Regions from separate parts of the Streptomyces sp. NPDC052396 genome, predicted to be linked through region 1. Evidence: riboswitches for the same ligand, from Rfam matches in the RefSeq annotation. Region 1 holds a riboswitch; each other region holds the start of a gene.
What was found. A riboswitch is a leader RNA that binds a small molecule or an ion and turns the genes downstream of it on or off. The one in region 1 is predicted to bind cyclic di-AMP.
Positions count from the first base shown of each region.

Region 2: it holds a riboswitch for cyclic di-AMP, as region 1 does, so the genes downstream of both, ACIHFE_RS26460 (C40 family peptidase) here and ACIHFE_RS31935 (peptidoglycan DD-metalloendopeptidase family protein) in region 1, are expected to answer to the same signal.
Region 3: it holds a riboswitch for cyclic di-AMP, as region 1 does, so the genes downstream of both, ACIHFE_RS25840 (C40 family peptidase) here and ACIHFE_RS31935 (peptidoglycan DD-metalloendopeptidase family protein) in region 1, are expected to answer to the same signal.
Region 4: it holds a riboswitch for cyclic di-AMP, as region 1 does, so the genes downstream of both, ACIHFE_RS13445 (transglycosylase family protein) here and ACIHFE_RS31935 (peptidoglycan DD-metalloendopeptidase family protein) in region 1, are expected to answer to the same signal.

Region 1 is NZ_JBIUAW010000020.1:21,801-29,312, reverse strand. Features, by position in the region: gene ACIHFE_RS31950 (DUF6227 family protein) at 81-872, shown strand; gene ACIHFE_RS31945 (cold-shock protein) at 1,040-1,243, shown strand; gene ACIHFE_RS31940 (DEAD/DEAH box helicase) at 1,432-2,871, shown strand; cyclic di-AMP (ydaO/yuaA leader) riboswitch at 3,077-3,212, shown strand; gene ACIHFE_RS31935 (peptidoglycan DD-metalloendopeptidase family protein) at 3,224-4,402, shown strand; gene ACIHFE_RS31930 (MFS transporter) at 4,540-6,012, shown strand; gene ACIHFE_RS31925 (aldo/keto reductase) at 6,053-7,015, shown strand; gene ACIHFE_RS31920 (hypothetical protein) at 7,324-7,512, opposite strand, start outside.
Region 2 is NZ_JBIUAW010000011.1:47,644-55,155, forward strand. Features, by position in the region: gene ACIHFE_RS26430 (adenosylmethionine--8-amino-7-oxononanoate transaminase) at 1-869, opposite strand, end outside; gene bioB (biotin synthase BioB) at 862-2,040, opposite strand; gene ACIHFE_RS26440 (8-amino-7-oxononanoate synthase) at 2,221-3,378, shown strand; gene ACIHFE_RS26445 (DUF397 domain-containing protein) at 3,426-3,653, opposite strand; gene ACIHFE_RS26450 (helix-turn-helix domain-containing protein) at 3,703-4,572, opposite strand; gene ACIHFE_RS26455 (ATP-binding protein) at 4,801-5,229, shown strand; gene ACIHFE_RS26460 (C40 family peptidase) at 5,413-5,886, opposite strand; cyclic di-AMP (ydaO/yuaA leader) riboswitch at 5,891-6,092, opposite strand; gene ACIHFE_RS26465 (hypothetical protein) at 6,376-6,690, opposite strand; gene ACIHFE_RS26470 (ATP-dependent Clp protease proteolytic subunit) at 6,687-7,307, opposite strand; gene ACIHFE_RS26475 (MAB_1171c family putative transporter) at 7,416-7,512, opposite strand, start outside.
Region 3 is NZ_JBIUAW010000010.1:250,409-257,920, reverse strand. Features, by position in the region: gene ACIHFE_RS25855 (DUF2334 domain-containing protein) at 1-369, opposite strand, end outside; gene ACIHFE_RS25850 (2OG-Fe dioxygenase family protein) at 575-1,309, shown strand; gene ACIHFE_RS25845 (carbohydrate-binding protein) at 1,344-2,255, opposite strand; cyclic di-AMP (ydaO/yuaA leader) riboswitch at 2,644-2,820, shown strand; gene ACIHFE_RS25840 (C40 family peptidase) at 2,828-3,301, shown strand; gene ACIHFE_RS25835 (YchJ family protein) at 3,294-3,683, opposite strand; gene ACIHFE_RS25830 (alpha/beta hydrolase) at 3,853-5,178, shown strand; gene ACIHFE_RS25825 (phosphatidylglycerol lysyltransferase domain-containing protein) at 5,175-7,512, shown strand, end outside.
Region 4 is NZ_JBIUAW010000004.1:456,792-464,303, forward strand. Features, by position in the region: gene ACIHFE_RS13435 (cytochrome P450) at 16-1,239, shown strand; gene ACIHFE_RS13440 (transglycosylase family protein) at 1,397-2,422, shown strand; cyclic di-AMP (ydaO/yuaA leader) riboswitch at 2,683-2,862, shown strand; gene ACIHFE_RS13445 (transglycosylase family protein) at 2,867-3,580, shown strand; gene eno (phosphopyruvate hydratase) at 3,841-5,130, shown strand; gene ACIHFE_RS13455 (septum formation initiator family protein) at 5,255-5,722, shown strand; gene ACIHFE_RS13460 (DUF501 domain-containing protein) at 5,769-6,296, shown strand; gene ACIHFE_RS13465 (exopolyphosphatase) at 6,389-7,330, shown strand.

The DNA of each region.
Region 1 (7,512 bases):
AACCCGGCCCCCGCTTGGTGTTCGCGCCGCTACGGTAAGTGCGCGGGGAGGGTGCGGCGAAGGCGGGGAGGTCGAGAGGCATGGAGCAGATGCGCATGGGCGGGGGCGAGGTGGGCGACCCGACGCCCGCCGCACAGGTCGCGGAGCTGTTGAAACGGGCGCAGAACGGGTTCGAGATCGATGAGCCGGCGCTCACCCGGCTGCGTACGGCGCTGATGCACCAGACCGAACTGCGCTCCTACCGCCAGCGCAACGACCGGCCGCGCCCGCTGCGGTGCAATACCTACCGGCATATCTTCCTGCTCGCCGACGGCAGCAGCCTGCTGCTGTACGAGCTGGAGCACGACACCGGCCCCGCCCCGCAGAACTTCGAGCTCTACACCGACGAGGACGCGCTGGACGAGGCCGAGCGGCGGGTGCACCAGCGCATCGGCGGCGGCATCGGCCCCGGCAGCGAGGATGAGGAGCTGCCCGCCTGGCTGGCCGAGGAGCTGCTGCTGGCCATGGGCCCCACCCGGCCGCGCCGGGAGTATGTCTCCGAGGCGTCCCCGGACCACGCCCGGCGGCTGCTGCGCCGGGCGGAGAACACCGACGGGCCCGGGGAGGTGATCGGCGAGATCCTCCAGGGTGCCCTGGGTCACCACATCGCCCTGGTCACCAAGCCCCGGCGGCGCGGGCCGGGCCGGGACACCACCTGGTGCCGCTTCTATGAGCACGCCTTTCTGCTGGAGGGCGGCGGCGAGGTCAGCCTCTGGGAGCTGGAGCACAATATGACCGCCGACGGTCGCCTGGTGTGCGAGGTCTACCTGGACGAGGCGGAGGCCGAGGTGGCGGCCGACCGGCACGCCCGGGCCCTGGGAGTCGAGTTATAGGGTGATTCCGGACCACCTCTGGACCGCACGACGGGCCTGTGTTAGGCTCATGCAAGTTGCAATTGTGGTACCCATGAACTCGTGTGCGCCTCGGTTCTGAACTGAGGCGCATTTTTGTTTCTGCCGGTCTTTTCCGGTGTGGGGCCCATCCCATTGAGGAGATAGACATGGCTACTGGCACCGTGAAGTGGTTCAACTCGGAAAAGGGCTTCGGCTTCATCGAGCAGGACGGCGGCGGCCCGGACGTCTTCGCCCACTACTCGAACATCGCCTCCAGCGGCTTCCGTGAGCTGCTCGAGGGCCAGAAGGTTTCCTTCGACGTCACCCAGGGCCAGAAGGGCCTGCAGGCGGAGAACATCGTCGGCATCTGACGACCCTCGCTTTTCCGCGGCCGGTTGGCCGCATCGCAATGGGGCACGCACCGCGCGGTGCGTGCCCCATTGTTCACGTCGCATTCTTTACGCCGCATTCTTCAAGCCGCACCGCGCGCCCAGGCTCGAACCGATCGACGGAGCCTCAATCACCGGGCGTGCCGCCCCCGTTGAGGGAAGGTCCCCGAATGACTCGCTCCGCCCGTCCCGCCCGCACAGCCACCGGCGCCCGTCCGGCCGCCACCGCCGCCCGCCGACGCCCCGCGCCCCAGGGTGAGTTCACCACGCCCGAGGCCACCACGCCCGCGCTGCCGCCGGTTGGCTCCTTCGCCGAACTCGAGCTGCCCGGGGCCCTGCTGGACACCCTGACCCGCCAGGGCGTCACCGAGCCCTTCCCCATCCAGGCGGCCACCCTGCCCAACTCGCTGGCCGGCCGGGACGTCCTGGGCCGCGGCCGGACCGGCTCCGGCAAGACGCTCGCCTTCGGGCTGGCCCTGCTGGCCCGTACCGCGGGCCGGCGCGCCCAGCCGCGGCGTCCGCTGGCCCTGGTCCTGGTGCCCACCCGGGAGCTGGCCCAGCAGGTCACCGACTCCCTGACGCCCTACGCCGAGGCGGTGCGGCTGCGGATGACCACCGTGGTCGGCGGCATGTCCATCGGCCGCCAGGCCAACGCCCTGGCCAAGGGCGCCGAGGTGCTGGTCGCCACCCCCGGCCGGCTGGCCGACCTGATCCAGCGCGGCGACTGCGCGCTGGGCGAGGTGGCCATCACCGTGCTGGACGAGGCCGACCAGATGGCCGACATGGGCTTCCTGCCGCAGGTCAGCAAGCTGCTGGAGCAGGTCGCCCCGGGCGGACAGCGGATGCTGTTCTCGGCCACCCTGGACCGCAATGTCGACCGGCTGGTGCGCCGCTTCCTCACCGACCCGGTGACCCACTCGGTGGACGCCTCGGTGGGCGCGGTGGTCACCATGGACCACCATCTGCTGCACCTCATGGACGAGAGCTCCAAGAAGGACGCGGTCACCCGGATCGCCGCCCGCGAGGGTCGCGTGATCATGTTCGTGGACACCAAGCGGGGCGCCGACCGGCTGGTCAAGCGGCTGTTGTCGCAGGGTGTACGGGCCGCCGCGCTGCACGGCGGCAAGAGCCAGCCGCAGCGCAACCGCACCCTGGAGCAGTTCCGTACCGAGCAGGTCACCGCGCTGATCGCCACCAATGTGGCGGCGCGTGGCATCCACATCGACGGCCTGGACCTGGTTGTCAATATCGATCCGCCGATGGACCACAAGGACTATCTGCACCGGGGCGGCCGGACCGCCCGGGCCGGTGAGTCCGGCACGGTCGTCACCCTGGTCCTCCCCGAGCAGCGGCGGGAGATGACCCGGATGATGGCCACCGCCAAGATCACGCCCCAGGTGGCCCGGGTGCGGCCGGAGGACGAGGCGCTGGCGCGCATCACCGGTGCCCGGGAGCCCAGCGGGGTGCCGGTGGTCATCGCGCCGCCGCGGCCGGCCTCGCCGGCTCCCTCCGGTGCCGCCGGATCCACCGGTTCCGCCACCCGCTCCCGGCCCGGCGGACGCCGTTCCGGCGGGCGGTCCTCGCGCCCCCGCCGCCGGCCGACGGCCTGAGCGGACCAGCACCCGGCGCGCGCCTGATGTGAGGCCGGCGCGCGCCCGATGCGGGGCTGATGCACAACCAACCGGAACGGTTCCAAGCAATTGCCAAGTCCCCGGCGGATTCACGCTTTCGGCTTGGAAACCACCCTCCGCGTCTATTAACGTTCGATAACGCAGTGCGGTCCTCAACCGTCGTAAGAGGCGGCCCGCACGGCGTTCTCGTTCGTCGCCGAATCCCGCAGGGGAACCGGGGAACCACCAACCCTTGGGGTGCATCGGGCCGTCCCGGCCCGTAGGAGACCTTCCTGCTCCGAACCCGTCAGCTAACCCGGTAGGCGAGAGGGAAGGAAAGGAGTGCGCCCCCGTGGCGTCCAACGGCCCCGTCACCGAAGGCAGTTCATCCGAGCCGGCCTCCTGGGGGGAGGACGCGGCGGAAGCCGGCGGCCCGGCCGCCCGGGGCCGGCACCGCGTCGCCAGACAGCGGGGCGGCACCATGGTCCGCGGCGGTGCGGTGCTGGGCGTCGGAGTGATCGCGGCGGTGGGCGCCGGCGGAGTGGCCGATGCCCAGGAGCGTCCCTCGGCGGCGATATCCATGCCGGATGTGCCCGAGCCCTCCGAGGCCAACGCACCCGGCCTGGCCGAAACCGCACCCCAGGACACCCCGGAACTCACCCCCGAGGACGCCGCCCGGGCCGCCCAGGACGCCCATGACGCCGGTGAGGCGCTGCGCGCCCGGATCCTGCAGCAGGTGGGATTCCAGCAGGCATCCGCCGATGACAGCGCCGGGCCGGAGGCAAAGGAACGGGCCGCGGCGGACGCCGAGCGGATGGCCGCCGCCGCCGAGATCGCGGCGCAGAAGGCCGAGCAGGCCGCCAAGTCCGCCCAGGAGGCGGCCCGGGCAGTCCGGGAGACGGCCCAGGAACAGGCCCGGCGGGCGCCCGGGCAGGCCGCCGCACCCAGCCATGAGCAGGCCGCCGCACACCACCGCGAGCAGGCCGCCGGACACCCCCACCGGACCCCGGCGGAGCAGGCCGCGGAGGCCGCCCGCCAGGCCGCCGCGGACGCCGAGCAGGCCGGCCCCGCCGGTCACCCGGCCCACCACGCCCCCAAACACCATGCGCCGAAGGGCAGTTCGCGGCACCACCGCGCCACCTACGTCCTTCCCCTGACCTCCTACACCCTCACCGCCGGCTTCGGGGAGTCCGGCCACCGCTGGGCGCACCACCACACCGGCCAGGACTTCGCCGCGCCGACCGGCAGCCCGGTCAGGGCCGTCAGCGGCGGCACCGTCACCCACGCCGGCTGGGCCGGCGCGTATGGCTACCGCATAGTGCTGCGCCTGCACGACGGCACCGAGCTGTGGTTCTGCCATCTGTCGTCCATGGTGGTCACCTCCGGCAAGGTGACCACCGGCACCGTGATCGGCCGGGTGGGCGCGACCGGCAACGCCACCGGTCCGCATCTGCACCTGGAGGTCCGGCCGGGCGGCGGCCACCCGGTGGATCCCCTGCCCTGGCTGCGCGCCCACGGCCTGCACCCCTAGGGCGACTCCCCGGCCGGGGAGCACGCCCCCGCGCGTGCTCCCGCTTGGCCGTCCGGCGCGCGCCGCCCGGTCCCGCCGATGCATCCGCCCGGCAAATTGCCGCGAATGTTCCGAGTGCGATCGGGAACTCAGATTGTGTGACGACCGCGACCATCACCACCTCCGTGCCCGCGCGCCTGGACCGGCTGCCGTGGTCCCGCTGGCATTGGACCGTGGTCATCGGACTGGGCACGGTCTGGATCCTGGACGGCCTTGAGGTCACCGTCGTCGGCAACATCGCCGGCCGGCTCTCCGAGCAGGGCAGCGGGTTGTCGATCAGCGCGGCCCAGGTGACGGGTCTCGCCGCGGCGCTCTATGTGGCGGGCGCCTGCGGCGGGGCCCTTTTCTTCGGCCGCCTCACCGACCGCTTCGGCCGCAAAAAGCTGTTCATGGTCACCCTCGCCGTCTACCTAGGGGCGACGGCCCTGACCGCGCTCTCCTATTCCTCCTGGTGGTTCTTCCTCTTCCGCTTCATCACCGGCTTCGGCATCGGCGGGGAGTACGCCGCGATCAACTCCGCGGTGGACGAGCTGATCCCGGCCCGCTACCGGGGCCGGGTGGACCTCATCATCAATGGCAGCTTCTGGATCGGCGCCATCGCCGGATCACTGCTGTCGATAATCCTGCTCAATGTCAGCCTGCTGCCCAAGGACGTGGGCTGGCGGCTGACCTTCGGCCTTGGCGTGGTCCTCGGCCTCGTCATCCTGCTGGTGCGCCGCCAGGTGCCGGAGAGCCCGCGCTGGCTGTTCATCCATGGCCGGGCCGAGGAGGCGGAGGAACTGGTCGGCCTGATCGAGCGGCGCATCGAGGCGGAGAAGGGCATCACCCTGCCGCCGGCCCGGGGCCGGATCACCATCCGCCAGCGCAAGAGCACCAGCTTCCGGGACATCGCCCGCACCGTCTTCACCGACTACCGGCGGCGCGCCATCCTGGGCCTGGCCCTCTTTATCGGCCAGGCGTTCCTCTACAACGCCATCACCTTCGGCTTCGGGGCGATCCTCACCAAGTTCTTCGGCGTCTCCACCTCGCGCACCGGCTACTTCTTCGCGGTCATAGCGGTCGGCAACTTCCTGGGCCCGCTGCTGCTCGGGAAGCTGTTCGACACGGTGGGCCGGCGCATCATGATCTCCTCCACCTTTGTCCTCTCCGGAGCCCTGCTGTTCGTCACCGCCTGGCTGTTCGGCGCGGGCTATCTCAGCGCTGTAAAGCTCACCGCCTGCTGGGCCGTGGTGCTGTTCTTCGCCTCGGCCGGGGCCAGCAGTGCCTATCTGACCGTCTCCGAGGTCTTCCCCACCGAGACCCGGGCCATGGCCATCGCCTTCTTCTATGCGGTGGGCACGGCAGCCGGCGGCATCAGCGGACCACTGCTCTTCTCCGACCTCACCAGCAGCGGGGTGATCGGCGACACCGTACTGGCCTTCCAGATCGGCGCCACCCTGATGTGCCTGGCCGGGCTGGTCGCGGCCTTCCTGGCGGTACCGGCCGAGGGCCGCTCCCTGGAGGACATCGCCACCCCGCTGTCCGTCCATAAGGAACCGATGCCCGCCCCTGCCCCGGCCCCGGCGGACTGAACGATGGCGGATCTCCCGCCCGGGGCGAACCATGGGAGCCATGACCGACACCCATGACCATCCGCATCATCCGCGCCACATCGGCAGCCTGTCCGTCCACCCGCTCGCCCTCGGCGGCAATGTCTTCGGCTGGACCGCCGACCGGGAGCAGTCCTTCGCCGTGCTGGACGCCTACGCCGAGGCGGGCGGCAACTTCGTCGACACCGCCGACATCTACTCCGCCTGGGTACCGGGCAACTCCGGCGGCGAGTCGGAGACCCTGATCGGCGACTGGCTCGCCGCCCGGCGCAACCGGGACCGGATGGTCATCGGCACCAAGGTCGGTGGCGGCTTCCCGGACAAGGCCGGCCTGTCCGCCACCACCATCCGCGCCGGCCTCGAAGCCTCCCTGCGCCGCCTGCGCACCGACTACATCGACCTCTACTACACCCACTACGACGACGAGACCGTCCCGGTCGCCGAATTCCTGTCCGTTCTGGACAAGTTGGTTAGGGAAGGAAAGATCCGCGAGATCGCCGCCTCCAACATCTCCGCCCAACGCCTCGCCGAGGCCCTGGAGTTCTCGGACGCGGCGGGTGTGGCCAAGTACGTAGCCATCCAGCCCCACTACAGCCTGGTCTCCCGCGACACCTACGAGGGACCACTGGCGGAGGTCGCCGCCCGGCACGGCCTGGCCGCCGTCCCCTACTGGGCCCTGGCCTCCGGCTTTCTCACCGGCAAGTACCGCCCGGGCGCGTCCGTCGACAGCGCACGGGCCGAAGGCGCGGGCCGATACCTGGTCTCCGAGCGCGGCCGCCGCGTCCTGACCGCCCTGGACGAGGTGGCCGCCGCCCATGACGCCGCCGTCGCCACCGTGGCCCTCGCCTGGCTCACCGCCCAGCCGACGATCGCCTCTCCACTGGCCAGCGCCCGCACGGTGGACCAGCTGCCGCCCCTACTGGCCGTCGCCGACCTGCGGTTGAGCGATACCGAGCTCAAGCGGCTGACGGAGGCTTCGGCGTAACGCCTTTCCGAGTCCCGAGGGCTGTGACCTCGCCGGTCGGTGCCGGGCCGCGCGTACGAGGAGGGGCGCGGGCCGGGGCGCCCCTCGTTTCGATACTCCGGCTCTGCCAGAGTGTGTTCCCAGCCGTTGGTCCGGCCGTGCCGGACGGCTTTGGGGCCGTGCCATCACCGGGCGCGGGTGCCTCGTACCTCCGGTGAGGCGGCGTCCACGCCTCCCCTCACCTCTCAGGTACGGGTCGTCGGTGGCCGCCCGCGCCCCTTACGGGCCGCCCCGAGGGGCGCCGAAGGCCAAGGGTCATCAGGCGAACCCTAGGCGGCCCGGCGCTCCACCGCCCAGGACGCCAGCGCCACCGTCCCCGCCACCGCGAACACCGACGGCCAGGCCCCCACCTTCTTCGCCAGCGGATGCGACCCCGCGAACGCCGCCACATACAGCCCGGTCAACGCCGCCGCCGTCCCGGCGCCCGCCTTCGCCGTCCACTGCCGCGCGGCCACCGC
Region 2 (7,512 bases), on a different contig from region 1:
TAGCCGCCGGTCAACGCCTTGCCCACACACAGCACATCGGGCGTGACCCCGGCCTGGTCACAGGCGAACAGCGTGCCGGTGCGGCCGAATCCGGTGGCGATCTCATCGACCACCAGCAGCACCTGGTGCTCGTCGCAGAGCCGGCGCAGCAGCCGCAGGTACTCGGGGGAGTGGAAGCGCATCCCGCCGGCGTTCTGCACCACCGGCTCCACGATCATCGCGGCCAGTTCATGCGCATGGCGCTCGAACAGCCCGGTCAGATGCGCCTCATAGGCCGGGTCCACCCCGGCGTCATAGCCGGCCGGCGGTGCGTCCGCGAACACCTGCCGGGGCAGCGCTCCGGACCACAGCGTGTGCATCCCGCCGTCCGGATCGCAGACCGACATCGGCTGCCAGGTGTCCCCGTGGTAGCCGCCGCGCCAAGTCATCAGCCGGTGCTTGGCCGGCTGCCCGACGGAACGCCAGTACTGCAGGCACATCTTGATGGCCACCTCGACCGACACCGAACCGGAGTCGGCGAGGAAGACATGCTCCAGGCCCTCGGGGGTGATCTCCACCAGGCGGGCGGCCAGCCGCACGGCGGGCTCATGGGTGAGCCCGCCGAACATCACATGGCTCATCCGCCCCAGCTGCTCGTGTGCGGCCGCATTGAGCACCGGGTGGTTGTAGCCGTGCAGGGCCGACCACCAGGACGCCATACCGTCCACCAACTCCCGGTGCCCGTACGCCTCTTCGGCCAGCCGCAGGCGGACTCCGGAGGCGGACTCCACCAGCAGCGGCTGCCGGCGGCCGGGCATCGGGCCGTAGGGGTGCCAGACGTGCTGCCGGTCCAGTTCCAGCAACTCGGCGGGGGTCAGGGGCTCACGCATTGGGCGGCAGATCCGTTCCGGCGCCACGCAGGCGGACCGCGACCAGGTCGGTACGGGCCTCAACCGGCTTGCCCTGCCCGTCGGTTGCCTCCTGGACCGGCTCCTGGGCCGCCTCCTGCGGCTCGCCGCAGGGTGCGCAGCCGCCACCGCCGCAGCCCGTCTCCTGCCGCCGGTGCTCGGGCAGGGTCGCGGTGTCCGCGCCCTCCACCTCGAAGCCCGCGTCGGTGATCATCTCCAGGTCCTTCTTGCCCTCCTGGCCCTCGGTGGTGAGGTAGTCGCCCAGGAAGATCGAGTTGGCCAGGTGCAGCGCCAGCGGCTGGAGGGTGCGCAGATGGATCTCCCGGCCGCCCGCCAGTCGCACCTCGACGTCCGGGTGGACAAAGCGGACCATCGCCAGGATGCGCAGCGCCCGCTGCGGGGTGAGGTTCCACTCGCCGGCCAGCGGAGTGCCCTCGACCGGGATCAGGAAGTTGACCGGCACCGAGTCCACGTTCAGTTCACGCAGCGCGAGAACCACGTCCACCAGGTCCTCGTCGCTCTCGCCCATGCCGGAGATCAGCCCGGAGCAGGCGGACATCCCGGCGGCCTGGGTCTTGCGCACCGTGTCCACCCGGTCCGCATAGGTGTGGGTGGTGGTGATGTCGCCGTAGGTGGCCTCGGAGGTGTTGAGGTTGTTGCTGTAGGCGTAGACACCGGCCTCGCGCAGCCGCTCCGCCTGGCCCTCGGAGAGCAGACCGAGGCAGGCGCACACCTCGACCTCCTGGTTCTGCTCCTTGATCGCCTCAATGGTCTTGGAGACCCGGTCGATGTCCCGGTCCGTCGGTCCGCGGCCGCTGGCCACCAGGCACACCCGCTTGGCACCGCCGGCCACCCCGGCGGCCGCCGCCCTGGAGGCGTCCTCCGGCTTCAGCCAGGTGTACTTGAGGATCCCGGTCTCCGAACCGAGCCGCTGCGAGCAGTAGGAGCAGTCCTCCGGGCAGAGCCCCGACTTGAGGTTGACCAGGTAGTTGAGCTTCACCCGCCGCCCGAACCACCTACGGCGCACCTTGCCCGCCGCGGCCACCACATCGAGCAGTTCGTCGTCCGAGGTCGCCAGCACCGCGAGCGCCTCTTCACGGGTCGGCGACTGACGTCGCAACCCCTTGTCCACCAGCGTGTTGAGCAGGTCCATGGCGGTGATCCTCGCCTACCGCACACCTTCTGGCCAAGGTAGGAACCAAACAAGAGGGGCTGTTTGAGGTGTGTGGATCGCCACACCGTGACCAGCCGCTATGACGGCTAAGTTGGGAAGTCCCTCCCTCTATGGCAGCGGGGGGCTTTATATGAACCCCACAGATTCCGAGGGCACACCATGGTCAAGGCCCCTGTGTTCGACTGGCTCGACGAGCAGTATGAGCGCCGGCTGGCGGCCGGACTGGTACGCACTCTGCGGCCACGGCCGGCCGATGGCGCGCCGGTCGATCTGGCGGGCAACGACTACCTGGGCCTGGCCCGTCACCCCGAGGTGACCGCGGCCGCCGCCGAGGCGGCGCGGTGCTGGGGCGCCGGGTCCACCGGCTCCCGTCTGGTGACCGGCAGCACCGAACTGCACGCCCGTCTGGAGCGGGAGCTCGCCGAGTTCTGCGGCTTCGAGGCGGCCCTGGTCTTCTCCTCCGGCTACACCGCCAACCTGGCGGCGGTGACCGCGCTCTCGGCGGCTCCGGGGGGCGACTCCCTGCTGGTCTCGGACGAGGGCAACCATGCCTCGCTGATCGACGGCTGCCGGCTGTCCCGGGCGGCCCGGGCCGTGGTGCCGCACGCCGACCCGGAGGCGGTCCGCAAGGAACTGGCCGGGCACCGGGGACACGCCCTGGTGATCACCGACTCGGTGTTCTCGGTGGACGGCGACGCCGCCCCGCTGGCCGAACTCGCCCGGGTGTGCCGGGCCGAGGGCGCGGCCCTGCTGGTGGACGACGCCCATGGCCTGGGCCTGCTGGGCGAGGGCGGCCGGGGCGCGCTGCACGGCGCCGGACTGGCGGGGGCCGGGGACATGGTGGCCACGGTCACCCTCTCCAAGTCGCTGGGCAGCCAGGGCGGGGCGGTGCTGGGCCCGGCCCGGGTGATCCGGCACCTGGTCAGCAACGCCCGGACCTTTATCTTCGACACCGGGCTGGTCCCGGCGGCGGCCGGCGCCGCACTGGCCGCCCTGCAACTGCTGCGCGCCGAGCCCTGGCGGGCGGAGCGCACCCGGGAGGTGGCCCGGGAACTCCACCGGCGGCTGACCGGGGCCGGGCTGCGGGCCACCCGCCCCGACGCCGCGGTGGTCTCGGTACGGGCCCCCTCACCGGAGGCGGCGGTGCGCTGGGCGGCGGACTGCCGGACGGCCGGGCTGGCGGTGGGCTGCTTCCGGCCCCCGTCGGTGCCCGACGGCATCTCCCGGCTGCGGCTGACGGCCCGTGCCGACCTGACCGACGCCCAGGTGGCGGCCGCCGTCGACACCATCCTGCGGACCGCGCCCGCCACTGCCTGACCTGGCCGTCGCCCGCCACCGGCTGACCGTCTCCTGCCACCGGCCGGTCAGCGGGCGCCGCTCACCGCTCTGACGAACGGGGTCCACACGGCGGGGGAGAGCAGCAGCACCGGGCCGGCCGGCCGCTTGGAGTCCCGGACACCGATGGTCCCGGCCGAAATCCGGGCGGTCTCCACACAGTTGTTCATTCCGGTGCTGTAACTGCTGTGCCGCCAAAGGGCGTCGAACCGGGCCGGTACGGTCGCTGCCGCCGGCACTGCCGGTGCTGCGGACATGGCGCCTCCCTGCGGGTACGGGCCGATGCGGGTGTCCACCAACGCGCGTTCACCAGCCGTTGGTGAGACCGGCGATGTAGTCGAGCGAGTTCTCATGGGAGAGGGCGTGCGCCCGGAGCATGCCGAACGCGGCGTCATACGCCCGGAGGTCTTCTTTCCGCTCCAGATAGAGGCTACTCGTCAAGTGGTCGAGAACAACCACGTCCAGATCGGCAATACGCGGAAAGGAGAAAATGACGAAAGGCCCGGTGATACCAATGTGATTGGCGCGGGAAAAAGGCAGCACATAAAGCCGCACATGCGGCAGTGAACCCGTGGCCACCAGATGGCTCAGCTGCCTCGCCATCACCTCCGGACCGCCCACCTCATGCCGCAGCACCGCTTCGTCCAGCACCGCGCACAACCGCAGCGGCCGCTCCCGGCGCAGCACCGACTGGCGTGCCATCCGCACCCGCACCAGCTCCTCGACCTGCCGCTCGGGCGGATCGCCCAGCGCGGCCCGGGTGACCGCACCGGCGTACTCGGGGGTCTGCAACAGGCCCGGCACCACGGTGGTTTCCAGGGTGCGCGAGCGGCAGGCCTCCGACTCCAGGCTGATGAAGTCCAGATAGGCCGGCGGCAGCAGATCGCGGTAGGCGTACCACCAGCCGCGCCGGGAACCGGCGTTGGGACCGGAGTCCGCGCCGCACAGCGCCCCCAGCAGGGCGCGCAGTTCGGGGTCCGACACTCGGTAGACATCCAGCAGCCGGGCCACGTCGGAAGGCTTGGCCCCGCTGCTGCCGGTCTCGATCCGGCTCACCTTCGACTGGTGCCAGCCGACCGCGGCGGCCGCCTCCCGGCTGGTCATCCCGGTCAGCTCGCGCTGACGGCGCAGCTCCGAGCCCAGCTTGCGACGGCGCACCGCCGGTCCGTACCGCATCCCCGGCCTCTCCCCTCTCCCGGCTTCTCCCGTTCCCTCGGGGTGGCAAATCCACCCGTCAGAGTCGATAGACCAGTTTGGCCGCCAAATCCGGTCGCTCCTCGCAGAGTTCACCGCATCGAGCGACAGATATATGCATATCTCGGTGGATCGCTCCCATCACGGTCGTTATCAATGGCACTCTGTCGCGAAGAGCCGCCCCAGGGTCGGCGGGAAAGGGACAGTGCCATGGCAGATCACCAGGAAGCGTCCGTCACTCTGCCGAGTGCTCCCACCTCGGTCGCCACGGCCCGGCGCTATGTCGCCCAGGTGCTCGCGGACTGGGGGCTGCCGCATGGCGCGGAGGCCGCCCATGCGATCCGGCTGATCGTCTCCGAGCTGGCGACCAATGCCGTGCTGCACACCCGGGGACAGTCGCCGACCTTCACCGTGGACCTGCGGCTGGAGCGGGACGAACATCTGCGCATCGGTGTCACCGACGACCATGCCCGCTACCCCCGCCGGCTGCCGGCGGCGGTCCAGCAGGACAATGGCCGGGGCCTGGTCATCGTGCGCTGTCTGACCGCGGAACGCGGGGGCAGCTTCGCCGTCACCCCGACCGCCGGGGGCGGTAAGACGGTGTGGATCCGCCTGCCGTGGACGGCGCCCGTACGCTGACGCCTGTGCTGCCCGTGCCCATGGCGCGGTATGCGCTGGTTCCCCGTACTCGCCCGGGCCGGGCGGCGGTTGGCGGCCTGGTCGCGGCCATGCCTCCACCACCCGGCAGACGCGCTCGTGGCGCGTTCGCGGGAGGGCCGGTCGTGCCGGCCTGATCCTCGTACTACGGGGCGTACGGCGGCGTCAGTCGGTGACCCGGCCGTACCAGACGCTATTGGTCCAGATCCGCTCGAAGCGCACCACCGAGCCGGTCTTCGGCGCATGGAGGATCTTGCCGTTCCCGGCGTATATCCCCACGTGGTACACGCCCCGCCCGGAGTGGAAGAACACCAGGTCGCCCATCTGACGGGCGGAACGGGGAATATGGCGGGTGCGGTTGTACTGGGCCTGTGCGGTGCGCGGCAGTTGCTTGCCGGCCCGTTTGAAGGAGTAGAGGGTCAGCCCCGAGCAGTCGAAGCGGTAGGGGCCGGTGGCTCCCCACTGATAGGGAGCGCCCATTTTGGAGGCCGCGATCTGCAACGCCCTGGTGGGGATGGAAGAGGCTTCGGCCTTGGACGTGCCGCCCGGCGCCAGCACCGTGGCGCCGACGGCGGCGAGGGTCAGGGCCGAGGCGGCCCTGGCCTTGGACAGCCGTGCTGGACGTTTGTGCTTGCCCATGCGCAAACCCTTCGTCAGTCGCCTGTGAAGGGTGACCTGTCGGGTTCGGGCAGGCGAAGAATGCCCGGCCGCCACAGGCGGCTTCACCCCAAGGAACGGCCCTGTCGAGGGCGGCCGTCCCGCCGTGCTCGGGTCCTCCACCCCTGCCGGTGCACTCCCGTCGACCCGTCGCCCTGGGCGGCGGCAGGGTTCGGCGTCCGCCCGGACCGCCCCGCCGTGTGGCGGGGTCTTGTCGTCCCGAGGATCTTGACCCAGCCACGGCGCCGATTCCGAGCGGAACCAGCGGTATGTGAGCCTCGTCACCTGTGGGCAATTCAGGTGGACACACGGGCATTTGGGAGTCATCGGCGGAGGCGGCTGAGTCCACGACCTGCGTGGCGAGCGGATCACTCAAGCGCGGAGTGCGCGTCGCGCCCGGAGTGATCACCGCGCGATGTCTACGGCTGCCTCCGGCGTCTGAAGGAGACTTCCTGAAAAGGGTTTCGCTTCTCAACTGGCCGATGGCGGCGGCAACATCACCCGGCCGGCCCGCCGCTCGCCGTCCAGGACGCGCATCGCCTGCGCCAAGGTGCTCGCGTACACCTCCCGTTCACCTCGCTCGTACATCAGCGTCAGTGCCTCGCGCAGCCCGGTGGCCGCGACCACCAGCGCCTGCGCCGCTCGTAGCCCCCGGTACGTGTCCCGGCCGCGGGCCGGGTTGATCCGGCCCAGCAGATCCAGTACCTCCAGATAGCGGTCCACCAGCTCCCCCTCCGCCCGCGTCAGCCCCGGCAGCGGCGGCGGCTCCGGCGGCCACCCGCTCATCGGGCATCCCACTTGCGGCTCTCCACCACCCGGTCGGCCAGCCCATAGGTCACCGCCGCGGCCGCGTCGAACACCGTGTCCCGCTCGGTGTCCGCCTCGATCCGCGCCCGGTCCTGCCCGGTGTGCCGGGCCAGCAGCTCGGTCTGGCCGTCCCGGACGCGCAGCAACTCCCCGGCCCGCAGGGCCAGATCGGACGGCTGCCCCTGCACCGGCTCCGCCAGATACGGCTGGTGGATCAGCACCCGGGCGTGCGGCAGCACCGCCCGCTTCCCCGGTGTCCCGGCCGCCAGCAGCACCGCGGCGGCCGAGGCGGCCTGGCCCAGGCAGACCGTCTCGATGTCGCAGCTGATGAAGCGCATGGTGTCGTAGACGGCGCACATGGCGGAGAAGGAGCCGCCGGGGGAGTTGATGTAGAGCGAGATGTCCCGCTCGGGCGCGGCGTGCTCCAGATGAATCAGCTGCGCCATCACATCGCAGGCCGCGGTGTCGTCCAAGGGTGTCCCCAGCATGACGATCCGCTCGGCGAGCAGCTTGGAGTACGGGTCCAGGGTCCGCACCCCGGCGCTGGTGCGCTCGGTGAACTCGGGGAGGACGTGGCGGGCGGTGACACGGGTCATGCGGGCACCTCGCTCTGATGAGTCGTCTATAAAAAATGTACAGGACGTACGTTGCGTGATCATGGTGCACCGCTGATGGCAAGTCAATGGCCCTGTCCGGCCGGTGGCTCAGCCTGTCGGCAGCCGGGCGAACGAGCGGGAGATCTCGGCGAGTTGGGCGGCCGCCGCGGCGGTCCCGGTGGTGGCCGCCAGGACGACCCGGCCG
Region 3 (7,512 bases), on a different contig from region 1:
GTCCAGGGCGTCCAGGCCGCGTTCCAGCCGGTCCTGCGCGGCTCGCCGCTCCAGGGCGCAGAACTCGGCACAGCCACGGGCCAGTACCGCGTTCAGCCGGCGGCGCCCCGGCCCGCCGCCCGGCACCGCCTGGTGGGTCCAGCCGTGCAGGGCCGTCTCATGCCCGCGCCGGCCCGCCTCACGGGCCCAGCTCGCCAGGGCCGGATCGTCCGCCAGACACGGTCCGCGCCAGGGGCCCGGCACCAGCAGCAGGGTGGCGGGCACCCGGCGGGCGTCCAGTTCGTCCACCCAGTGCCGGGTCTGATCGAAGCTCCAGGAGGCCACATCGTGAACGGAGACCACAAAGGCACTGCCGCTGCCACCGCGCACGGGCACACTCCCTCGGCCAGCCGTTCCCGAGCCAGTGTGCCGACAGTACCCGAGCCGCCGGAGCGTCCAATGCCGTCTGTGACGGGCGGGACAAATGAGTAATGGGTTACGGGAGTTGGTAAACAGGTCCTGCGAACGGGGCCCGCTGCGTAGGCTCGACGCCGGAAGCGGTGCCCAACTCGGGCTGCCACCAGGTGAGGAGGCCATGTTGCATCCCGTATCGCTCGATGTGCCCACCAGACGCCCGGCCGGCCGGGAACGGCCCGCGTTCGCCCATGTCGACGCCGGGGTGCTGACCGCCGCACTGGCCCGGCTGCCCACCGCCGAGGTCGCCGCGTTCACCGCCTCCTGGGAGCAGCTGCCCGCCGATGCCCACCTGGACGCCCCGGAGCCCTACCGCTTCCGCCGCTACAGCAGGTTCCGCATCCGGCCCGGCGGGCTGGAACCGCTGCCGCACCGGCCCTTCTTCCAGGACCGCGGTGTCAACCGGGTGCATGGCGGGGTGGACCGCCTGTTCGCCCCGCTGGACGCCGGCCCGGCCTCCGGCGCGGTGCTGCGCACCGTGGTCCGTACCCTCCTCGACCGGCTGCCCGGGCCCCGGGCCGGCATCGACACCTGTGGGGTGCACCAGATACGGGTGGTGGCCACCTCGGACGCCGTGGGACACCCGGCGCCCGAGGGCGTCCACCAGGACGGGCACAGCTATGTGGCCCAGGTGCTGATCGGCCGCCGGGATGTGCGGGGCGCCGAGTCCACCCTCTACGACCTGCGCCGCACACCGCTGCACCGGGCGGTGCTGGAGCGGCCGTGGGAGAGCATTGTGCTGGACGACCGGCGGGTGCTGCATGGCGTCACACCGGTGCGGCCGGCCCCCGGGGTGCGCCGGGGAGTGCGCGACATGCTGCTGGTCGACTTCTTCCCGGGGGCCGAGGGGGAGTGAGGGCGGGGGTGCCCCCAGGGGCACCCCCTGGGAATCACTGCCGGACGGTCCAGTGGTCGTCCTCGCCGGCCTGGAGGAACCTCAGCTGCGGGCAGAGGAAGGCGCCGCCGTCGGGAGCGGTCTCGGTCCATGGCGAGTCGGCCGGGCTGGCGGGCTGCCAACTGCCGTTGTGATGCAGCTGGATGGCGCTGCTGTCGAAGACGGTGTTCCGGGCCTCGGTGCAGTAGTAGCCGGTGCCGGTGGCCGGGTCGACGCCGGCGTAGATCTCGAACATGTCCCAGCCATGGTCCAGCCCGCTCTGGTCGGCTCCGGACTGCCGGAACAGCAGATCCCAGCCGGCGGTGCGGTAGTTGTACAGGTAGGAGGACCAGGTGTTGGCCGAGGCGTCGTCGCGCACCAACTGCACGGTGTAGGCCGGGTGTCCGCCGCTCTGGGTGGTGTACTTCGCCAGGAAGTCGGAGTCGACCGGCAGGGTTCTGGCCGGGCCGCCGGGCGAACTGCACCAGTCCCAGGCCCATATCTCGTCGCCGCTGTTCCAGTAGGCGGTGACCACCTCCATACAGGAGTTCTGGGCCTTGGTGGTGGGGGCGTAGGTGAAGTTGTCCGCGTTGGAGACCCGGTAGGAGGGGTCCACGGTGTGGGTGGCCAGCAGGCCGTCATGGGTGCCCGGCTGGGGGAAGACGCCCCACCAGTTGTGGGTGAGCTCGGCGGCGGGCCGCCGGGCGAGTTGCCCGCGCCGGGCGCGGCGCCCGTCCGCGAAGGCGCGTACCGCTCGGTCCCGGCCGGGGGAGTGGACGGTGGGACGGGTGGTGGTGACCACGCCCCGGTGCGGGGCATCGGGATCGGGGCCGGCGGCGTTGGGGCGCTGCGCGGCGGCCGGGGTGACGCCCAGGGCGGCGAGCGCCAGCAGCAACAGGCCGAGCAGGACGGGCCGGTGTCTGTTCATCCGACTCCTCCGGACGAGAGATTTCGGTGGGGGGTTGGTCCGGACCAACAGTCGCAATGTCCATGACAGGTGGGTGCGGGTCAAGAGCGGGGCGCCGCTCGGGGGCGCGGGGAACTGCGTGACCAGCCACCGACGGCCCGCACTTGAAGCAGTCAGGCGCAGTCTGGTTCAAGCCGCCGGACGCTCGCCCAACAGCGCGAACCACCCGCGCCGGACCCGGTGGAACAGGCCCCCACCAGGGCGGAAAGCAGGGCGGAAAACAGGTTCCGCTGGACGTGAAGAACCTCACAGACAGCCAGTTCGGCTCTGAAATCCGCCCGTTGATGGTGCAGGATCGTCCACCGAACAACAGCACCCGTCACCGAGGCGGGTCGATCCGGGCGGACGCCGAGTCCTGCCGCCGCTCCGGATACGGAATCGAGTTCGCGGATCGGCAGGAGCGGGAGACCCAGGCAAGACGAACCACGAAGGCGGTGGTTCTAGGGGTGAAGCCACAGTGTGGCCGGGCAACTTCGCCAGCCCGAACCCGACAGGTCATCTTTCGCAGGCGGATGACGAAGGGTTGCTTCGGCATGTCTGCGTTGCCTCGAATACCCAAGTTGGTCTCCCGGGCCTCCACCGCATCGGCCCTCACCGCCGCCACGGTCGCGGCCTCGGTCCTCCTGCCGGGAATGGCAGCCGACGCCCAGGCGGCGACCCCCGCCGCCAAGGCGCTGAAGGTGGCGGCCGCCAAGAAGGGCTCCCCCTACCAGTGGGGCGCCACCGGCCCGTACCGCTTCGACTGCTCGGGCCTGACCCTCTACTCCTTCAAGAAGGCCGGCAAGAAGCTGCCCCGGGTGGCCGCCGACCAGTACAACGCCACCCGGCACCTGTCGGCCGGCGCCCGCACGCCGGGTGACCTGGTGTTCTTCCACTCCGGCAGCTATGTGTACCACGTGGGCATCTACGCCGGCGGCGGCCGGATCTGGCACGCCCCCGGCACCGGGAAGTCGGTCCGCCTGGAGAAGATCTGGACCAATAGCGTCTGGTACGGCCGGGTCAGGTGACCGCGTCCAGGTAGACCCAGTTCCCGTCCTCCCGGACGAACCGGCTCAGCTCATGCTGGTCATCCTCGTGCCCCTGCGCCCGGTAGCGGGCGCGGAACTCCACCGTCCCCTCGTTGTGGAAGGCCGTGCCGCCCTCGGTGGCGAGGATGTCCAGCCCGGTCCAGCGGATGCCGGGATCGAAGTCGATGGCCGGCGGGCGGGTGCCGGAGTGCCAGGAGCGCAGCAGATATCCCGCGTCACGCAGGACAAAGGCGCTGTAGCGGGAGCGCATCAGGCGCTCGGCGGTGGCGGCGTGCCGCTGCCCCCGGTGCAGGGGGCCGCAGCACTCTCCATAGGTGGCGGCACGGCCGCAGGGGCAAGGGGCGGAGTCGTTCAGGGTCACCCCATGATTGTGCCTGCCGGCTGCTCCGCACTCCCGAGTTGCCGCTTTCGCCCCGGTCCGTAGCATTTAGCGGTGAACGGGTAGATGGCGCGGTACGCCCATCCGGCCCCGCCATGAGGCCGTAGCTCAAAGCAGCGCGACCCGTTCGCCCTACTCCCCTGGGGGCGTGGTGCGACGGACACCTCTCGCAGCGGGCCCGCTGGACTGGTCCCTGGTGAGCGGCTGGATCCCGCTCACCATCCTGGTGCTGGGCCTGGGCGCCCTGGTGGCGCTGCTGTTCTCGCGGCGCCGCAGCTGGCTCACCCGCTGGGGCCCGGTGGCGGTCCTGCTCGCCGCCCTGCTCACCTGGCTGCTGCGCACCGCCGTCGATGACTGGATCCAGCCCTTCCCCGACCCGCTGCCCCTCGATGTGGTGCTCTGGACGGGCGTCGCCGTGCTGGGCATCTGCCTGGCCCTGTTCCGGATCCCCTTGCTGCGCCCCCGCTACTGGGCCCCGGCCGCGCTCGCCGGACTGCTGGTCGTCCTGCTGGGCGCCTCCCAGGTCAACCGGCACTTCGACCAGTACCCCACCGCGCGTTCCGCCCTCAACACCTGGCTGCAGAAGACCACTCGGCTCACCGAGGCCACCGGAACCACCGCGCCCACGCTCAACGTCCCGCCCGGCAAGGCGATTTCGGACGTCTGGCGGCCGCCGCCCGGTCTTCCCGGGGACGGCACCATATCCAGGACGCCCATCCCCGGGGCCCGTTCGGGGTTCAGGGCCCGGGACGCCTATGTCTATCTGCCGCCCGCCTACCGCTCCAGCCCCCGCCCGCTGCTGCCGGTGATCGTGCTGATGGCCGGTCAGCCGGGCTCGCCCGATGACTGGATCAACTCCGGCCGCCTGGTGGCGATGATGAACTCCTTCGCCGCCGGGCACCGGGGGCTGGCGCCGGTGGTGGTGGTCGTGGACCCGCTGGGCTCCCAGTTCGCCAACACCCTCTGTATGGACTCCCGGCTGGGCCAGGTGCAGACCTATCTGGCCACCGATGTCCCCGACTGGATCCATGCCCATCTCCAGGTGGCCACCGCCCGCACCGCCTGGACCGTCTCCGGCGTCTCCTTCGGCGGCACCTGCTCCCTCCAGCTGGGCGTCAACGCACCACAGGTGTACGGGGTGATCAACGACATCTCCGGCCAGGACACCCCGACCCTGGGCAACCCCGCCAAGACCGTCCGGGCCGCCTTCGGCGGTGACACCGCCGCCTTCGCCCGGGTCAACCCGCTTGATGTGATGGCCCGTCAGCGCTTTCCGGACACCAGCGCCGCCTTTGTCGCGGGCAGCGGCGACCACACCTACCGGCCGCAGCAGCGCAAGGTGTACGAGGCCGCGGTACGGGCCGGGATGCGCGCCGAGTGGGTGCTGCTGCCCGGCGGCCACAGCTGGCAGGTCTGGCGGCCCGGCCTGGAGCGACAGCTCCCCTGGATCGCCCGGCAGACGGGGCTGACCCCATGAGCGCACCGGCACCCGCGCCCAGGGTCGGTGACAGCCGCACAGCCTGGCGCACCACCCTGGACCGGCTGCGGGTCCCCATCCGGCACGCCCCCTTCACCCTGGCATTCCTGGCGGTGCTGTGGATCGTCGGCGCGGTCACCGGAAGCATAGGCTCCGGTCCTGGCCCGCGCCGGATGGAGCGCATCGCGGTGGGAGTGCCCGCGCTGGCCGAGGGCCGCTGGTGGACACCGGCCAGCTCCCTGCTGTGGTGCCCGGGCCTCGGCGGCTATCTGGGCGCCACCGCCCTGGTCCTGCTGCTGGTGGTGCCCTCCGAACGGCGCCTGGGCGTGGCCCGCACCGCCGGCACCCTGCTGGGCGGGCAGATCCTGGGCACCCTGCTGGGCGTCGGCGCCGTCCAGCTCGGCTCGGTGGCGGGCGAGCAGTGGCTGGACAGCCTCACCGGGGACCTGACCGTCACCCCCAGCGTGGGCGCGCTGGCGGTGGGCGCCGCGCTCAGCTACCGGCTCTCCGCCCTGTGGCGCCGCCGGATGCGGCTGGGCGTCATTGCCTTCGCCCTGGTGATGGCCCTCTATGTCGGCCACCTCCAGGGCGTCCTGCGACTGGGCGGTGCCGCGGTGGGCCTGATCGGCGGGGCCGTGCTGTACCGCCGGCGGGGACCGCTGCGGCTGCGGCCCGCCTCGCACACCGAGGCCCGGGTGCTGGTGGCCCTGGTGGTCGCCGCCTCCGCCATCGGGCCCATGGTGGCCATCCTCTACAAGGACGCCGATGGGCCCCTGAACTCCTTCAGCGACCTGTATGTCAGCGTCCAGCCCACCGCCGCGGAGGTCCGCGACTCCTGCGCCGTCTCCGCCCGGTTCTGCCACGCCGTGCACGCGGTGCAGAACTTCTACCACTCGCCCGCCACCGTGCTGGCCGTACTGGTCCCCGTGCTGCTGCTCGTCCTCGCCGAAGGGCTGCGCCGCGGCCTGCGGCTGGCCTGGGCCCTGGCCGTGCTGGTGCAACTGGCCTGGATGGCACTGTTCGCCGAGTGGCTGCACGACTTCCTGGGCTCACCCGCGGACTACATCACCGCCCCCGCCGAACACACCGGCTATCTCCAGGCCCTGGCCGAACAGATGCTGCTGCCGGTCCTGGTGCTGGTGCTCCTGCTGGTCACCCGGGCCCGCTTTCCGCTGCTGCTGCCGCGCCCGGCGCTGCGCGGCCTGGCGCTGGTGACGGGCGGCGCGCTCCTGCTGGCCTGCGCCGCCTCGGTGGGCATCGGCTATGCGGTGCGCGACCAGTACGATCCTCGGGCCACCCTGCCCCGGCTGGCCGCCGGCCTGGTCTCGGAGTTCCTGCCGCCCGCCTTCCTGGGCTACTTCGCCGACTGGCCGGTGCCGGTGGGCGGCACCGCCCAGATTCTCTACCAGTACTGCGGGCTGCTGTTCTGGGCGGTGACTCTGGCCGCCCTGCTGGTCACCTTCCGGCGGCCCCGGCTGCACACCGACGCCGACGCGGCGGTCCGGGCCCGCGAACTGCTGGTCCGCCACGGCGGATCGAATCTCGCCTACCTGACCACCTGGGACGGCAACTACTACTGGTCCGACCCCGCCGGGCGGGCCGCCGTGGCCTACCGGGTGATCGCCACCGTGGCACTGACCACCGGCGACCCCTTCGGCGCCCCGGAGGCACGGGCGCCCGCGGTGGCCGGATTCGCCCGCCACTGCGACGAACGCGGCTGGACCCCCTGCTTCTACAGCGTGACCGGACAAACCCGGGCCACCGCCGAGGAGTTGGGCTGGCGCTCGGTCCAGGTGGCCGAGGAGGCCGTGGTACCGCTGCCGGGCCTGGCCTTCACCGGCAAGAAGTGGCAGGACGTGCGCACCGCGCTCAACAAGGCCCGCAAAGAGGGGATCGTCGCCGAGTGGTGGTCCTTCCCCGACGCGCCGGTGGCCCTCACCGACCAGGTGCGGTCCATCTCCGAGGAGTGGGTCGCCGACAAGGGACTGCCCGAGATGGGCTTCACCCTCGGCGGACTCGACGAACTCGACGACCCCGCGGTGCGCTGTCTGATCGCCGTGGACGCCGAGCAGACGGTGCACGGCATCACCAGCTGGATGCCGGTCCATGAGGCGGGCCAACCGGTCGGCTGGACCCTGGACTTCATGCGCCGGCGCACCGATGGCTTCCGCGGGGTGATGGAGTTCCTGATCGCCTCCGCCGCCCTGGGCTTCAAGGAGGAGAACGCCCGCTTCCTCAGCCTCTCCGGCGCCCCCCTGGCCCGCACCGCCACCCAACGCCCGCCGGCCACGCTGCAACGGATGCTGGACTATGCGGGCAAAATGCTGGAACCGG
Region 4 (7,512 bases), on a different contig from region 1:
AGCGGCGCCGGCCCGATGCCCCCGCTGTTCACCTGGGAATTCGCGAGCGACCCCTATCCGGCCTACGCCTGGCTGCGCGAGCATGCGCCGGTGCACCGCACCACCCTGCCCAGCGGCGTGGAGGCGTGGCTGGTCACCCGCTATGCCGATGCCCGGCAGGCGCTCGCCGACCAGCGGTTGTCAAAGAACCCGGTGCACCACTCCGAGGCTGCTCATGGCAAGGGCAAGGTCGGCATTCCGGGCGAGCGCAGCGCCAACCTGATGACCCACCTGCTCAATATCGACCCGCCGGACCACACCCGGCTGCGCCGCCTGGTGTCCAAGGCGTTCACCCCGGGGCGGGTCGCCGAGTTCGCGCCCCGGGTGCAGGAGCTCACCGACCGTCTGATCGACGGCTTCGCCGGACGTGGTGAGGCGGACCTCATCCATGAGTTCGCCTTCCCGCTCCCCATCTATGCCATCTGCGACATGCTCGGGGTGCCCGCCGAGGACCAGGACGACTTCCGGGACTGGGCGGGCATGATGATCCGCCACGGCGGCGGGCCGCGCGGCGGGGTGGCCCGGTCGGTGAAGAGGATGCGGACGTATCTCGCGGAGCTGATCCACCGCAAGCGGGAGGATCTGGGTGAAGACCTCATCTCCGGACTGATCCGGGCAAGCGACCACGGCGAGCACCTCACCGAGAACGAGGCCGCGGCCATGGCCTTCATTCTGTTGTTCGCCGGTTTTGAAACAACTGTGAACCTGATCGGTAACGGAACCTACGCCCTGCTGCGCAATCCGGGGCAGCGGGAACGGCTGCAGCGGGCACTGGCCGAGGGCGATGAGAGCCTGCTGGCCACCGGTGTCGAGGAACTGCTGCGCTATGACGGCCCGGTGGAGCTGGCGACCTGGCGGTTTGCCACCAGGGAGCTGGTCATCGGCGGGCAGCGCATCGCCGAGGGGGACCCGGTCCTGGTGGTGCTGGCCGCCGCCGACCGGGACCCGGAACGGTTCGCCGGCCCGGACACCCTGGACCTCGCCCGCGCAGACAACCAGCACCTGGGCTACGGCCATGGCATCCACTACTGCCTGGGTGCCCCGCTGGCCCGGCTGGAGGGTCGCACAGCCCTGGCGACTTTGCTGCGGCGCCTCCCTGACCTGCGGCTTTCCGTCGATCCGGCGGAACTGCGGTGGCGCGGCGGCCTCATTATGCGCGGACTGCGCACCTTGCCGGTGGAGTTCACCGCGCGGCCCTGATGACCCGGCGTCAACTGCCTTTATCGCTACGTGACCCGCGATACACCGGGTTGTGACAACCGGAAGCCGTCGCTATGTTCGTCGGTCATATTCGCCGCCGAGCGCTTCCGGGCGCCCGCCGAGTGCTGCCCAGTGCTGCCCAGTGAAAGGTCATCGCATGCTTTCCGGTTCCGGCCGACATCGCCGTCCCCGTCAGATCCCCGCCCTTGTGGTCGCCGCGGGGGTGACCGGAGCGGGGCTCGCCATGCCGCTGATGGCCGCCTCCGGCGCCCAGGCCGCGGACGCCGCGACCTGGGACCGGGTGGCCCAGTGCGAGAGCGGCGGCCTGTGGAGCGCCGACTCGGACAATGGCTTCTATGGCGGGCTGCAGCTGACGCGCTCGATGTGGGAGCAGCACGGCGGTACGGAGTTCGCGCCGCGCCCCGACCTGGCCAGCCGCGCCCAGCAGATCGCGGTCGCCGAGCGGATACTCGAGGACCGCGGCCCGTATGCCTGGCCCAGCTGTGCACTGGACTCCGGCCTGGTCAAGGACGGCCCGACGCCCAAGGTAGATCCGGGTGGCGATGCCGACTCCGCGGATACGCCCCGTACCGCGCCGCACCACAAGGCACCCGACGCCTCCCCGGCCACCCCCGACAAGTCCGCCCCCGGCCCGTCCGAGTCCGGGAAGCCCGGTACGCCGCAGGGTTCCGATTCCTCGGTGCCGGCCCAGAAGCCGGACCAGCGGCCACCGGTCAAGGACGGTGACCAGCCCACCGGCAAGCACCGCAAGCCGACGTCCGGCCCGTCCGCCGACCCCTCGGTGCCGCCCGCCCGGAAGCCCTCGGCGGACCCCGCCCCGTCGCCCTCCAGCAGCTCCGCCGACCCGGGCGCGAACTCTGGTGACCGCACCTCCGGGCAGGACGCGCAACCCGGAGCGGAGGCGAGTGCGGGCATCGGCAACCACCGTGCGGACTCCCCGGGTTCGGGCGCGGACCGCGCATCGCGCGGTGGTGCGGAGGCGCGCACCGAACCGCCGTCTGCAAACGACTACACCGTGCGCCCCGGTGACAACCTGTCAGTCATCGCGGAGCAGCATTCCGTCCAGGGTGGCTGGCATCGGCTGTACCGCGACAACCAGAAGACGGTCGGGAGCGATCCGGACCTCATCCTTCCCGGTCAGCAGCTCGAACTGAAGAAGTAGCGGGGCTGTTTGGGTCGAATGTCCGTTCCGGCGGAAAGTGAGACATGGGTCTCTTTGGCATTCGTCTCAAAGTCGGCGGCCGGAAACCAACGGACCGTCTCCGACCTGCGAAAACAGCTGTTTTCAGCCGGGGTGGAGACAACTGGGTGGCTGAAAAGGAGGGTTTGAACCGGTCGGCCGCCTGTGCTTAACGTCATCACCGCTCGCCACCGCGAGCACCACGGTCGTCACGCCGAATCCTGCCGGCGGCCGGGGGAGTCGTCGCGCAAGCGCCGTAGGCAGGAGCGGGGGAACCAAGGTAAGGCGCCGTAACGGGCCGCCGGTCGAGGACCGGAGGGCCGGGACGGCTAGGGGTGAAGCCGAGCGAGCGCAAGCCGCACGGCCGGGCAACTCACGCCCGAACCCGACAGCTCACCTCGTAGGCGCCGGTGAGGAAACCGACTTATGTCCAAGGGCAAGCATCGTCGTCCGAACAAGGCCGTCCGCATCGCCACGCTCGCCGGTGTCACCGGTGCCGCTGTCGCAGCTCCGCTGATGGCCGCCACCTCCGCCCACGCCGCCTCCGTCACCACCTGGGACCGCGTGGCCCAGTGCGAGTCCGGCGGCAACTGGTCCATCAACACCGGCAATGGCTACTACGGTGGCCTGCAGTTCTCGCAGTCCTCCTGGGAGGCCATGGGCGGTACCAGCTACGCCCCGCGGGCCGACTTGGCCAGCAAGAGCCAGCAGATCGCGGTCGCCGAGAAGCTGCTCGCCGCGCAGGGTCCCGGTGCCTGGGGCTGCGCCAGTGAGGGCGGGCTGAGCCGTGGTGGCCCGGCCGCCGACGTGGACACCTCCGGCTCCACCGGCCACACCTCGACCCAGAGCCACGCCGACCGCAGCGAGCGTCACTGGACGCCCAAGCACGCCGCTCCGCAGCAGCAGGACGACAGCGACGACGAGGCTCCGGCGCCCAAGCAGAGCGCGCCGCAGCACTCCGCCCCGAAGTCCGTGAAGACGGGCGACGGCGAGTACCAGGTCAAGGAGGGCGACACCCTCGCCAAGATCGCCGAGGCCAAGAAGGTCAAGGGCGGCTGGGAGAAGCTCTACGAGCGCAACAAGGACATCGTGGAGAACGCCGACCTGATCTTCCCCGGCCAGAAGCTGCACCTCAGCTGACCCAACGGCCAACCGGACCGCCCCGTTTCGATGCGTCTTATCCCCCCGAGCCGCATCGGAGCGGGGCTCCGGCGTTCTCCGGGGCCTGCCATGCGGGTTCCCGCTTCTTCGTTCAGCGAACACAGGAAGCGGCCATTCCTCCCGCGATCTCGACGTTTGCGGCTTTTTTCGTTTTGCGCGGTGGTCCTACGGCGGGTGGACCCGCCGGGGCCCGTTAGGCTCATGCTGCAGAACTCCAGACCCACACGAAGGAGACCCTCGTGCCGTCCATCGACGTCGTCGTAGCTCGCGAGATCCTCGACTCGCGAGGCAACCCCACGGTCGAGGTCGAGGTCGGCCTCGACGACGGCTCCACGGGCCGTGCCGCCGTGCCGTCCGGTGCCTCCACCGGCGCCTTCGAGGCCATTGAGCTCCGGGACGGGGACAAGAACCGCTACCTGGGCAAGGGCGTGGAGAAGGCGGTGCTGGCCGTCATCGAGCAGATCGGCCCGGAGCTGGTCGGCTATGACGCCACCGAGCAGCGCCTGATCGACCAGGCCATGTTCGACCTGGACGCCACCGACAACAAGGGCTCGCTGGGCGCCAACGCCATCCTGGGCGTCTCCCTGGCCGTGGCGCACGCCGCCTCCGAGGCCAGCGACCTGCCGCTGTTCCGCTACCTGGGCGGCCCCAACGCGCACCTGCTGCCGGTGCCGATGATGAACATCCTCAACGGCGGTTCGCACGCCGACTCCAATGTGGACATCCAGGAGTTCATGATCGCGCCGATCGGCGCGGAGTCCTTCTCCGAGGCGCTGCGCTGGGGCACCGAGGTCTACCACACCCTCAAGAAGGTCCTGAAGACCAAGGGTCTGGCCACCGGCCTCGGCGACGAGGGCGGCTTCGCCCCCAACCTGGGCTCCAACCGCGAGGCCCTGGACCTGATCCTGGAGGCCATCAAGGAGGCCGGCTACACCCCCGGCCAGGACATCGCCCTCGCCCTGGACGTGGCCGCCTCCGAGTTCTACAAGGGCGGCAAGTACCTCTTCGAGGGCAAGGAGCGCTCCGCCGAGGAGATGACCGCGTACTACGCCGAGCTGGTCGAGGCGTACCCGCTGGTCTCCATCGAGGACCCGCTGTTCGAGGACGACTGGGCCGGCTGGCAGACCATCACCGAGCAGCTCGGTGCCAAGGTCCAGCTGGTCGGTGACGACCTGTTCGTCACCAACCCCGAGCGTCTGGCCCGTGGCATCGAGGAGGGCGCCGCCAACGCCCTGCTGGTCAAGGTCAACCAGATCGGTTCGCTGACCGAGACCCTGGACGCCGTGGAGCTGGCCCAGCGCAACGGCTTCAAGTGCATGATGTCGCACCGCTCCGGCGAGACCGAGGACGTCACCATCGCCGACCTGGCCGTCGCCACCAACTGCGGCCAGATCAAGACCGGTGCCCCGGCCCGCTCCGAGCGCGTCGCCAAGTACAACCAGCTGCTGCGCATCGAGGAGATCCTCGACGACGCGGCGGTCTACGCGGGCCGCAGCGCGTTCCCCCGGTTTCGCTCCGCGAACCAGTAAGCACAGCAGGGGCTGACAACTCCTCAGCTTCACCCCGTCCTCGGCCATGGTCCCGTACCGTGGCCGAGGACGGCTTTTGCGTCCGTACCGGACCCGTCCGTAACCGGACCCCAGGGGAGGCGATGTGGCGGCGGAACGGTTTTCCACCGCGACCAGGCTCAAGGCACTCGGCACGGTGCTGGTCCAGGGGCCGGATGCCCGGGCCCGCCGCACCGGGCCGCCCCGGCGCAGCCGGCTGACCGGCCGGGCGGCGCTGCTGGCACTGGTGGTCTGTTCGCTGGTCGTCGCCCTCGCCTACCCCATGCGCCAGTGGGTCACCCAGCGGTCCGACATCGACGACCAGCGGCGGCAGTCCGAGCACGCCCGCCAGGAGGTCAAGCGGCTGAGCGACGAGAAGGCCCGGCTGGAGGACCCGGCGTATGTGGAGCGGCAGGCGCGTGAGCACCTGCACTATGTACGCCCCGGCGAAACCGGCTACACCGTGCTGGACGGCAGCGGCGCCGCCAAGCGGCCCAAGGACCAGGGGGCGGCCGACCGGCCCTGGTACCGCAACCTCTGGGACGGTGTGGACGCGGCCGACAACCGCCGCTGACCCGCCCCCAACCATTCACCCGACCGGACCGAGCACAAGCGAGCCCATGGAAACCCCTCCTCCCCAGACCGAGCCCACCGAGCCCACCGACGCCGACATCGCCGCCTTCCAGGCGCAGTTGGGGCGCCCGCCGCGCGGTCTGCGCGCCATCGCGCACCGCTGCCCGTGCGGCAACCCCGATGTCGTGGAGACCGCGCCGCGGCTGGAGGACGGCACGCCCTTCCCCACCCTCTATTACCTGACGTGCCCGCGCGCGGCCTCCGCGATCGGCACGCTGGAGGCGGAGGGCGTGATGAAGGAGATGAACGAGCGGCTGCAGACCGACCCGGAACTCGCCGCCGCCTACCGGGCCGCGCACGAGGACTACATCCGGCGCCGGGACGCCATCGAGGTGCTGCAGGGCTTCCCCAGCGCCGGCGGCATGCCGGACCGGGTCAAGTGCCTGCATGTCCTGGTGGGGCACTCGCTGGCGGCCGGGCCGGGCGTCAACCCGCTGGGCGACGAGGCGATCGCCATGCTGCCGGAGTGGTGGCGCAAGGGCCCGTGCGTCTCGCCGTGCGGGACCGAGGAGTAGTCCCCGTCCGCCGCTGACCCCGGGGCTCGCCCGAGCCCCGGCCCCGGCGCCCCGCCGTGCGGCGCCGCCGAACGACCGCTGGAGAGCGACCCATGACCCGCGTTGCCGCCATTGACTGCGGTACCAATTCCATCCGGCTGCTGGTGGCCGACGCCGACCCCGCCACCGGTGAACTCACCGAGCTGGACCGGCGGATGACCATCGTCCGGCTCGGCCAGGGCGTGGACCGTACCGGCCGGCTGGCGCCGGAGGCGCTGGAGCGGACCTTCGCCGCCTGCCGGGAGTACGCCGAGGTGATCCGCGATCTCAAGGCGGAGCGCACCCGGTTCGTGGCCACCTCCGCCTCCCGGGACGCCGAGAACCGCGAGGAGTTCGTTCGCGGGGTGGTGGAGATCCTGGGCGTGGAGCCGGAGGTGATCAGCGGCGACCAGGAGGCGGAGTTCTCCTTCACCGGTGCCACCAGGGAGCTGGCCGGACGGTCCGACCTGGACCGGCCGTTCCTGGTGGTGGACATCGGCGGCGGCTCCACCGAGTTCGTGGTCGGCGAGGAGCACGTCCGGGCGGCGCGCAGCGTGGATGTGGGCTGTGTACGGATGACGGAGCGTCATCTGGTGCACCAGGGAACCGTCAGCGACCCGCCGGCGCCGGAGCGGATCGCCGCCATACGGGCCGATGTCCAGGCCGCGCTGGACCTGGCCGAGCAGAGCGTGCCGCTGCGTGAGGCGCGCACCCTGGTGGGCCTGGCCGGGTCGGTGACCACGGTCGCGGCGATCGCCCTGGAGCTGCCCGAGTACGACTCGGCGGCCATCCACCATTCCAGGATCCCGCTGGAGAAGGTCCGGGAGGTCACCGCGCGGCTGCTCACCGCCACGCATGAGCAGCGGGCGGCCATCCCGGTGCTGCACCCGGGCCGGGTGGATGTGATCGGTGCCGGGGCGCTGGTGCTGCAGTGCGTGATGGAGCGGACCGGTGCCGCGGAGGTCGTGGTGAGCGAGCACGACATCCTGGACGGGATCGCCTGGAGCATCGCCTGAAGGGTCCGTCCGGGCCCCCGGGGAAGCCCGTCGGAGGACGGCGCGGAAAAACTTCGTGAAATCCTTCACATGAAAATCCGCTCCCGGCCGCCAAGAAGTGGCCCCCGGTGTGCCCATCCGTGCGAGAACGGGCTCGCACGGGCGCCTTGGCGCAGACCGAGCCGGGGGCGGCGGAGCGGCCG